3 regions of the Mesorhizobium sp. M1227 genome follow, and region 2 is predicted to be linked to each of the others. Evidence: predicted binding sites of a transcription regulator. Region 2 holds the regulator's gene; each other region holds the start of a gene.
What was found. The regulator PhoB, encoded in region 2, activates phosphate uptake and scavenging genes when phosphate is short. The targets are predictions, from matches to a motif close to TGTCATNNANCTGTCAT.
Positions count from the first base shown of each region.

Region 1: the regulator PhoB is predicted to act here: its motif matches at 1,906-1,922, upstream of phnC (phosphonate ABC transporter ATP-binding protein).
Region 3: the regulator PhoB is predicted to act here: its motif matches at 1,648-1,664, upstream of ugpB (sn-glycerol-3-phosphate ABC transporter substrate-binding protein UgpB).

Region 1 is NZ_JAMYLZ010000025.1:16,248-19,522, reverse strand. Features, by position in the region: gene phnK (phosphonate C-P lyase system protein PhnK) at 1-271, shown strand, start outside; gene phnL (phosphonate C-P lyase system protein PhnL) at 447-1,154, shown strand; gene NKH28_RS23925 (DapH/DapD/GlmU-related protein) at 1,151-1,768, shown strand; gene phnC (phosphonate ABC transporter ATP-binding protein) at 2,004-2,852, shown strand; gene phnD (phosphonate ABC transporter substrate-binding protein) at 2,943-3,275, shown strand, end outside.
Region 2 is NZ_JAMYLZ010000009.1:29,708-32,982, forward strand. Features, by position in the region: gene pstB (phosphate ABC transporter ATP-binding protein PstB) at 1-473, shown strand, start outside; gene phoU (phosphate signaling complex protein PhoU) at 506-1,213, shown strand; gene phoB (phosphate regulon transcriptional regulator PhoB) at 1,230-1,919, shown strand; gene NKH28_RS13955 (ROK family protein) at 1,929-3,173, opposite strand.
Region 3 is NZ_JAMYLZ010000009.1:134,732-138,006, forward strand. Features, by position in the region: gene NKH28_RS14540 (bifunctional diguanylate cyclase/phosphodiesterase) at 1-1,429, opposite strand, end outside; gene ugpB (sn-glycerol-3-phosphate ABC transporter substrate-binding protein UgpB) at 1,727-3,037, shown strand; gene ugpA (sn-glycerol-3-phosphate ABC transporter permease UgpA) at 3,119-3,275, shown strand, end outside.

The DNA of each region.
Region 1 (3,275 bases), on a different contig from region 2:
GCCGCGGCTGGTGTTCATGGACGAGCCAACCGGCGGCCTCGACGTCTCGGTGCAGGCGCGCCTGCTCGATCTGTTGCGCGGCCTGGTCACCGATCTCGGCCTGGCGGCCATCGTCGTCACCCACGACCTTGCAGTGGCACGTCTGCTGTCGCAGCGCATGATGGTGATGAAGGACGGCCGCGTCGTCGAAAGCGGCCTCACCGACCGCGTCCTCGACGATCCGCGCGCGCCCTATACCCAGTTGCTTGTCTCCTCGATCCTGCAGGTGTGACCATGGAACGCATTTGCCTGGCACCTACCCCCACCCCGCTGCTTCGCAGCGACCCTCCCCACAAGGGGGAGGGTAAAACGCCGGCGCCCTACCTCCCCCTTGTGGAGAGGTCGGACCGAACGTCCGGGTGGGGGTACTCCGGCCCGCAGACGAATGACGATTGGAGAAGCCTCTGATGGCAACCCCGCTCGTTGTCTCCGATGTCGCGAAGAGCTTCACCATGCATCTGCGCGACGGCATCAACCTGCCGGTGGTCGCTGGTGTCTCGTTCGCGATCAGGGCCGGTGAATGCGCCGTGCTCGGCGGCCCGTCCGGCGCCGGCAAGAGCTCGATCCTGAAAATGCTCTACGGAAATTATGCCGCCGATGAAGGCCAGATCATCGTCCAGCACGAGGGCGGGCTCATCGATCTCGCCTCGGCCAGCCCGCGCACCGTGCTTGCCGTGCGCCGGCTTACCATCGGCTATGTCAGCCAGTTCCTGAACACCGTGCCGCGTGTCTCTGCGCTCGATGTCGTGGCCGAACCGCTGGTCGAGCGCGGCGAGGAGCGCGAGGTCGCGCACGGCAAGGCACGCGCCTTGCTGGCGCAGCTCAACCTGCCGGAGAAGCTCTGGGCGCTGCCGCCGGCGACGTTCTCCGGCGGTGAACAGCAGCGCGTCAACATCGCGCGCGGCTTCATCACCGAGCACCCGATCCTGCTGCTCGACGAGCCGACCGCTTCGCTCGACGCCAGGAACCGCGACGTGGTGATTTCCCTAATCGCCGCCAAGAAGGCGGCGGGCGTCGCTTTGCTCGGCATCTTCCATGACCACGACGTGCGTGAGGCGGTGGCCGACCGCGTCATCGACGTGACCGCCTTCGCCGCCGGGAAAATCGCCGCATGACCAGGAAACTGTCGGAGGCGCCGCTGATCCACGAGACGGCGCAAGTCGAGAACTCGACGCTTGGCCGCTGGACCGAGATCGCCGAGCGCTGCCGGGTTTCCGAAAGCACGCTCGGCGACTATTCCTACATGATGCAGGACTGCGGCGTCTGGTGCGCAACGATCGGCAAATTCGCCAACATCGCCGCAAGCGTGCGCATCAACGCTACCAACCATCCGACCTGGCGGCCGACGCTGCACCATTTCACCTATCGCGCCTCGGATTATTGGGACGACGCCGAGCACGAGAGCGAATTCTTCGCCAAGCGCCGCGCCAAACGCGTCACCATCGGCCACGACACCTGGCTCGGCCACGGCTCGACCATCCTGCCCGGCGTCATCGTCGGCGATGGCGCGGCGGTCGGTGCCGGTGCGGTGGTGTCGAAGGACGTCGCGCCCTACACCATCGTCGCCGGCGTACCGGCCAAGCCGATCCGCGAACGCTTCGACCGCCGCACCGCGGAACGCTACCAGGCGCTCGCCTGGTGGGACTGGGATCATGCAAGGCTGCGCGCCGCGCTCGACGATTTTCGGGAGCTGTCGGCGGAGGCGTTTCTGGAGAAATATGGCGGCTAAGGGATCGTGAATGGTGAACGGTGAATGTGAATGGGGGCAGCGGACAGGTTTCGAGACTCAGGGAAGCCGTTCTTATCACCATTCACCATTCGAGCTTCTCGCGCCGAGTTGATCCCGCCCCGCTCCAGGCTGTGGGCAGTAACAAAACTGACATCGTTCCGACACCGCAGGTTCATGCGGCTGCGCTAGCCAGGGTTAACAGACCTTCAATTGCGATTGGACTGGAGCCTGCACCATGTCAGCTACGCTCGAAATCCGCGGCGTCACCCGCCGGTTCGGCAAGAACACCGCCGTCAGCAATGTTCACATCTCGATTCCGCAGGGCCAGATGGTCGGCATCATCGGCCGTTCAGGCGCCGGCAAATCAACGCTTCTGCGCATGATCAACCGCCTCATCGATCCCAGCCAGGGATCCATCCTGTTCAACGGCGTCGAGGTCTCCGGGTTGCGCGGCTCGCCGCTCCGGCGATGGCAGCGCGACTGCGCCATGATCTTCCAGCAGTTCAATCTCGTGCCGCGCCTCGATGTGCTGACCAATGTGCTGCTCGGCCGGCTCAACCACCGCTCGACGCTGTCCAACCTATTTGGCATGTTCTCCCGCGGTGAATGCGCCGAGGCGGTTGCAGCCCTCGAGCGCCTCGACATCGCCCGCACCGCCCTGCAGCCGGCCGGCACGCTTTCCGGCGGCCAGCAGCAGCGCGTTGCGATTGCGCGCGCCATGATGCAGCAGCCGAAGGTGTTGCTGGCGGATGAGCCGATTGCCTCGCTCGATCCGCTCAACGCCAAGGTGGTGATGGATTCGCTGCAGGACATCAATTTGCGCGAGGGCATCACCGTCATCACAAATCTGCATACGCTGGATACGGCCCGCACCTACTGCAACCGCATCATCGGCATGGCTGCCGGCAAGGTCGTCTTCGACGGCCCGCCCGAAGCCCTCAACCGCGAGGCCGTGCGCATGGTCTACGGCGCCGACAGCAATGGCGGCGAAATCTCCGAGGCCATCACCTCCACCAGTGTCGCCATCAAACAGAAAATCGCTGCATCCGCCGGACCGCTCGAGCCCGCATTCCCGGGATATTGAGAACGGCCTGATCGCCCGCCCGCGTCAAAGGCACCTGTCAAAAAATTCGAACGCTACCGGCGCGAGGCCGGGACCAACAGGAGAGAGATAATGTTCAGGAAGATGGTTTTTGGCGCCGTTTCATTGCTCGCCATCGCGGCAAGCGCCGCTCACGCCCAGGATATCAAGGAATTCCGCATCGGCATCCTTGGCGGTGAAAACGAAGCGGACCGGCTGCGCAACTTTCAGTGCCTCGCCGATCACCTGAAATCCGAATTCGGCTTCGAGAAGGTCTCGCTGTTCCCGGCCGCCGACTATGACGGCGTTATCCAGGGCCTGCTCGGCGGCACGCTCGATTTCGCAGAGCTTGGCGCGTCGGGCTATGCCAGCGTCTACCTCAAGGATCCGAACGCCGTGACCCCGATCCTCACCACCCAGCAGACC
Region 2 (3,275 bases):
CGCCGTTCCCGATGTCGATCTACGAGAACATCGCCTTCGGCGTCAGGCTCTACGAGAACCTCGGCAAGTCCGAGATGGACGGCCGCGTCGAACAGGCGTTGAAGCGCGCCGCGCTGTGGAGCGAGGTCAAGGACAAGCTCAACGCCAGCGGCTTGAGCCTGTCCGGCGGCCAGCAGCAGCGGCTCTGTATCGCCCGCACCGTGGCGGTGAAGCCGGAAGTCATTCTGCTCGACGAACCGGCTTCGGCGCTCGACCCGCTGTCGACGGCCAAGATCGAGGAACTGATCGACGAATTGCAAGCCGACTACACGATCGTCATCGTCACCCACAACATGCAGCAGGCGGCGCGCGTGTCGCGCCAGACGGCCTTCATGTATCTGGGTGAACTGGTCGAGTTCGACCGGACCGAGAAGATCTTCACGTCGCCCCGCGAGAAGCGCACGCAGGACTACATCACTGGCCGCTTCGGCTGAGCCGTTCCGATCATGCATATGAGGACAGGACCATGGGCGAACACACAGTCGCTTCTTTCGACGAGGATCTCGAGCAGATCAGCAAGCTGATCCGCGACATGGCCGACCTCGCCGGTTCGATGGTCGGCGGGGCGACCAAGGCCCTGTTGAATTCCGACAACGTGCTGGCGCAACGCGTCGTTTCCGACGACGCCATCATGGATGCGCGTCAACGCGAACTGGACGACCGCGCCATCACCCTGATCGCCAAACGCCAGCCGATGGCCCACGATCTTCGCCATGTGGTCGGAGCGATCCGCATGGCGGGCGACCTCGAACGCATCGGCGACCTTGCCAAGAATATCGCCAAGCGCGTGAGTGCCGTCGGCCTCAGCGCCACGCCGCGGGACCTGTCGCATTCCATCGACGCGATGGCGCAGCTGGTTCTCATCCAGGTGCAGGGTGTCATCGAGGAATATGCTGCAGGCGATGCGGCCGCGTTGGCCAAGCTTCGTGCCGCCGACGAGCGCATCGACGTTAAATACACGTCCGTGTTCCGCGAGCTGTTGACCTACATGATGGAAGATCCGCGCAACATCACCGCTTGCACGCACCTGCTGTTCTGCGCCAAGAATCTGGAGCGGATCGGCGACCATGTCACCAACATCGCCGAAAATGCGTATTATGTGCTGACCGGCGAGCAATTGCCGGTCAATCGTCCGAAGCAGGACGAAACGACAATGTCCGCACCGGTGACATGATGGGGGTGCCCAGCCGATGATCGCACCACGCATAATGGTGGTGGAGGACGAGGAGCCGTTGGGTGTGCTGCTCCGCTACAATCTCGAATCCGAAGGCTACCAGGTCGAGGTGGTGACACGCGGCGACGAAGCCGAGATCCGTTTGCAGGAGAATGTGCCCGACCTTTTGGTGCTCGACTGGATGATACCAGCGGTTTCCGGCATCGAGCTCTGTCGTCGGTTGCGGGTGCGCCCCGAAACCGAGCGGCTGCCGATCATCATGCTGACCGCGCGCGGCGAGGAGAGCGACCGGGTGCGCGGTCTTTCGACCGGCGCCGACGACTATCTGGTCAAGCCGTTTTCGACACCGGAATTCATGGCCAGGGTCAAGGCGCTGCTGCGGCGCGCCAAGCCGGAAGTGCTGTCCAGCGTGCTGAAGGTCGGCGACATCGTGCTCGATCGCGAATCGCACAGGGTCTATCGCAAGAAGAGCGAAATCAGGCTCGGGCCGACCGAATTCCGGCTGCTCGAGTTCATGATGCGGCATCCGGGCCGTGTCTTCTCGCGCAGCCAGTTACTCGATAATGTCTGGGGGGAGACAATCTACATCGACGAACGCACCGTCGACGTGCATGTCGGGCGGCTGCGCAAAGCCGTCAACAACGGCCGGATGCCGGATGTCATCCGCACCATCCGCGGCGCCGGCTATGCGATCAGGGAAGATTGACCCGCCTGGTCAGGCTACGTTCTTTCTGACGCTGGGCCTCATTTGCGCGCCCGGCGCGAAAATCTCCTGGTCGACGAAGCTTAACGCCCGCATCGCGCAGCCTTCGCGGATCAGAGGCAATTCGTTCGGCTCTGTATCGAAGGAGATCGAGCCTGAATGCTGGCCGCCGGCGGTCTGGGCGATTGCCTTCCGCAAGGCCGGCTCGATCAGATCGAAGGCGGCGGCACTGGCGCCGACCATCGCGACCGGTGCCGGATCGATCAGCGCGAACAGCGAGCCGAGACCGAAACCCAGCGCTTCGCCGGCCTTGCGGTAGGCCTCGCGTTCCGGCCCATCTTTCTCGCGCGCCCGGGCCGCCAGTGCGCGCATGTCGGCGTCGCTGACATCGGCGACCGGTTCGCTGTCTTCGCTCATCTGCCTGGCGTTGCGCCAGATGGCGTAGTTGCCGGCATACGCCTCGATGCAGCCGCGCCGCCCGCAACGGCAGAGCGCGCCGCCCGGACGATGGATCATGTGGCCAAATTCGCCGCCCGAGGAATGCGTCCCGGTGAACAGTTCGCCCTTCAGCACCAGCCCCATGCCGATGCCATGCGAAAGCAGGATGGCGATGAAGTCATCGCGATAGCGATCCGGATTGCGCCAGCGCAAAGCCACCGCCATCATGTTGCAGTCGTTCTCCACCGTTGCCGGGATGCCGAATTCGTCCTCCAGCATATCGGCAAAGGCGATGTCGGTCTGCGGCGTGATCGGCGACCACAGCATGGCGCGTGCAGGGGAGTCGGTAATGCCCTGAATCGCCAGGGCGATGCGGGCGACACTGCGGACGTCAAGATCTGGATCCTGCAGCCGGCGCCGGACGATGGCCATGCATTCACGGATCAGCTCGTCGCGCGGCATAGTCAGCGTGTCCAGCCGGCGCTGTTCCTCGGCGACCACCTGTCCCGTATAGTCGATAATGGCGGCCGAAAGGAAATTCAGCGACAACACCACGGTCAGCACCGCCGCCGCTTCCGGGTTGAGGGCGAGGCCGACTTGCGGACGACCGCGTTTCAACGAAACGGGCTCACTTGGCTTGCTCTCGGCGAGGATGCCTTCCCGTATCAGGTCGGAAGAAATCGCCGATATGGTCGAATGACTGAGGCCGGTGGTAGCTGCGATCTCAGTACGCGATGGCTGGCCGGCCCGGCGCACCGCCGAGATCACCATCGCCCGGTTGCGCCGGCGCAAATCGTCATGGCGGATTCCGACCGACATTGTTTTGCTTTCCTCCCGGTTGCCGCGGCCGCTCATGAACCGGAAGCCGTCGGTAATGTCCGACAAATAGTGTCGGATGAGGCAAATAGTGTCAGATGCAGG
Region 3 (3,275 bases), 110 kb from region 2:
TGTTTTCCTCCCGGATCGCCGCCAGCAAGTCCTCGGCTATCCGGCCTGCGGCCAGGGGGTCGGGGAGGTTCGGAGCTATGATGGCAAATTCATCGCCGCCGAGACGCGCGAGCATCTGTCCGTGGCGCGGGATGCCGGAAATGCAGTGCGCCAGCTTCTGCAGCATAGCATCGCCGGCCCCGTGGCCATAGAGGTCGTTGACTTGCTTGAACCGGTCGAGGTCAAGCAGCAGGAGCGCCAGATGTCCATCCTTGCCGCCACGATCCATCGAGGCGAATTCTGCTTCCAGCCGGGAAGAAAAGCTCCGCCGATTGGCAAGCCCGGTAAGCGGATCGAAATGCGCGAGGCGGAGGATCTCTTGTTCTGCCTTCTTGCGCTCACGGATGTCGCGAACGGCAAGCACCGTATGAGGCCTGCCGCAGTAGGTGATTTTCCTGGCGATCAGCTCGACAGGAATTCTCGCCCCGTCGCTGCCCCTTAACTTCGCTTCCTGCGCCTGTTCGCCGAAGCCGGACATATCGGCTGCGCTCTGTCCGTCGAAAAGCTCGCCGAATTGCATCGTGTTCAGGGTGGCTGTCGCTGTTCCGGTCAGCTTCGCCATACTGTCATTGGCGCTGACAATGCGGGTGCCATCGCAAACGATCAGACCTTCCACCGCCGCATTGGCGAGATCGTGCATGCGATCGGCCTCGAGCTTCTGGCGGCGAAAGCGCAGGTCGATCCACAGCGCGGCACCCGATAGCACAAGGATTATCAGGCTGGCGACCGCTGCGGCAAAGGCCTGGGAAATGGGCTCGATGGAATGTTCGGATATTTCAATCGAGGAATCCGGAATGATCGACACCGCGGCCATCGCGATGAAATGCAAGCTGCAAATCGCCAGCGTCAAAAGCGCGGCGCCGCCGAAAGTCGCGAGCGCTGACGGACGGCGCAAGACGACAAGGAGCGCCAGTGCCGCGAGGGTCACGCCGGCCAGAAGCGATATCGCGACAAGGAGCAGGTTCCATACGACCCGGCCTTCGACCTCGAAAGCTGCCATGCCGATGTAGTGCATCGTCGCGATGGCGCCGCCCAGAATGGCGCCACCGACGAGGAAATGGTCGATGCCGCGGCGCAAGGTGGCGACCCACATCCCAAGCGCGGTCATGATAACGGCGGCGGCAAGCGAAAAGGCGGATAATCCCGGATTGTATGCGTTCGGTATTCCCGGCGTAAACGCGGTCATGGCGATGAAATGCGTCGCCCATATGCCGAACCCGGTCGAGGCCGCGGCGATCATCAGCCAGACAAGCCGGTTTCGCTCGGTCGATCGGCCGACATGCTTAAGGAGATTAACCGCTGAGAAGCAAGAAATTCCACAGATGAGTGCGGCAAGCGCAACCAGTCTCGGATCGTGCTGACTTACAATACAATTATAGACCGTCAGCATCCTGGTTCACTCGGTCTGCCAAAATTAACAGGGGAGGTGTGACTGATTAGCTCTTGGAGATTTTAACGAATGGTTAACCCGTGGGCCATGAGGCGGGTCTTTTCGGGGGAAAACCGACGCCGCTGCGCCCAAAAAGACAGTGATGTGATTTCTGGCGCCCGGTTTCAGTAGCGAGTGCACTTTAGGAAGGAATGATGTTCATTGATCCGCAATAAAACCGTTGTCCGATTGTCATCAGCGCCACATATTGGCTTTGCGGAAGTGCCCCTTTCGCCAATGACAAACGGGAGATGAAACATGAAGTTCTTCGGCTTTGCGGCCGGTATCGCCGCCACCGTGACCCTGCTTTCCACCACCTCCGCCTTCGCCGTCACGCAGATCAGCTGGTGGCACGCCATGACCGGCGCCAACGCCGAGGTCGTCGCCAAGATCTCCAAGGATTTCAACGCCAGCCAGAGCGACTATGAGCTCGTTCCGGTGTTCAAGGGCACCTATCCGGAGACGCTGAATGCCGGCATCGCTGCCTTTCGTGCCGGGCAAGCGCCAGATATCCTCCAGGTGTTCGACGTCGGCACCGGCGTGATGATGGCGGCCGAGGGTGCGATAAAGCCGGTGGCCGATGTGATGACCGGCGCCGGGATGACTTTCGACAAGAGCCAGTATCTGCCCGGCATCGTCGGCTATTATTCGAAGCCGGACGGCACCATGCTATCGTTCCCCTACAACTCTTCCTCGCCGATCCTCTATTACAACAAGGACATCTTCCAGAAGGCAGGCCTCGACGTGAACAATCCGCCCAAGACGTGGAACGAGGTGTGGGAAGCTGCCAAGAAGATCAAGACGAGCGGCGCCGCCCCTTGCGGCTATACCTCGACCTGGCTGACCTGGATCCACCTGGAGAATTTCGCGGCGTGGAATGACGTGCCTTGGGCCACCCAGCAGAATGGCCTGGCCGGCGGTGATGTCGAACTCAAGATCAATGCGCCGATTTTCGTCAACCACTTCCAGGCGCTCGCTGACCTGGCCAAGGACGGCACATTCAAATATGGCGGGCGCACCTCCGAAGCCAAGCAGATATTCCTCGCCGGCGAATGCGGCATCTTCACCGAATCGTCGGGCGGCCTCGGCGATATCGTCAAGTCCGGCATGAACTATGGCATCGGCCAGCTTCCTTACGACAGTGACGCCAAGGGTGCCCCGCAGAACACGACGCCGGGCGGTGCCAGCCTGTGGGTGTTCGGCAACAAGTCGGACGAGGAATACAAGGGCGTCGCGGCCTTCTTTGCCTATCTGTCCAAGACCGATGTGCAGGAATATCTGCACCAGAAGTCGGGATATTTGCCAGTGACGCTTGCGGCATACGAGGCGACTAAGAAATCAGGCTTCTATGACAAGAACCCCGGCCGCGAGACACCCATCCTGCAGATGATCGGCAAGTCGCCGACCGACAATTCGAAGGGCGTGCGCCTGCCGAATCTGCCGCAGGTGCGTGATATCCAGAACGAGGAGCTGGAGAAGATGCTGGCCGGCCAGCAAACCGCCCAGCAGGCACTCGACAATGCGGTTGCGCGCGGCAACGCGGCGATCAAGGAAGCGCTGGAGAACTGACGGGATTATCTCAGTTAGTCGGTTGGAATATCGCCCACGCGAGCTCGCGCGGGCGATACCTGGATAGCGAGGGAAATCAGCCTGTCTCCACGCGTCGTCTTTCCCAACAAGATCCTGCCCTACCTGCTGGTGGCGCCACAACTCGCCATCACCCTGGTTTTCTTCTACTGGCCGGCCGGTCAGGCGCTGTACCAGTCGATGCTCAGGCAAGACCCGTTCGGGCTGAAGAGCAGGTTCG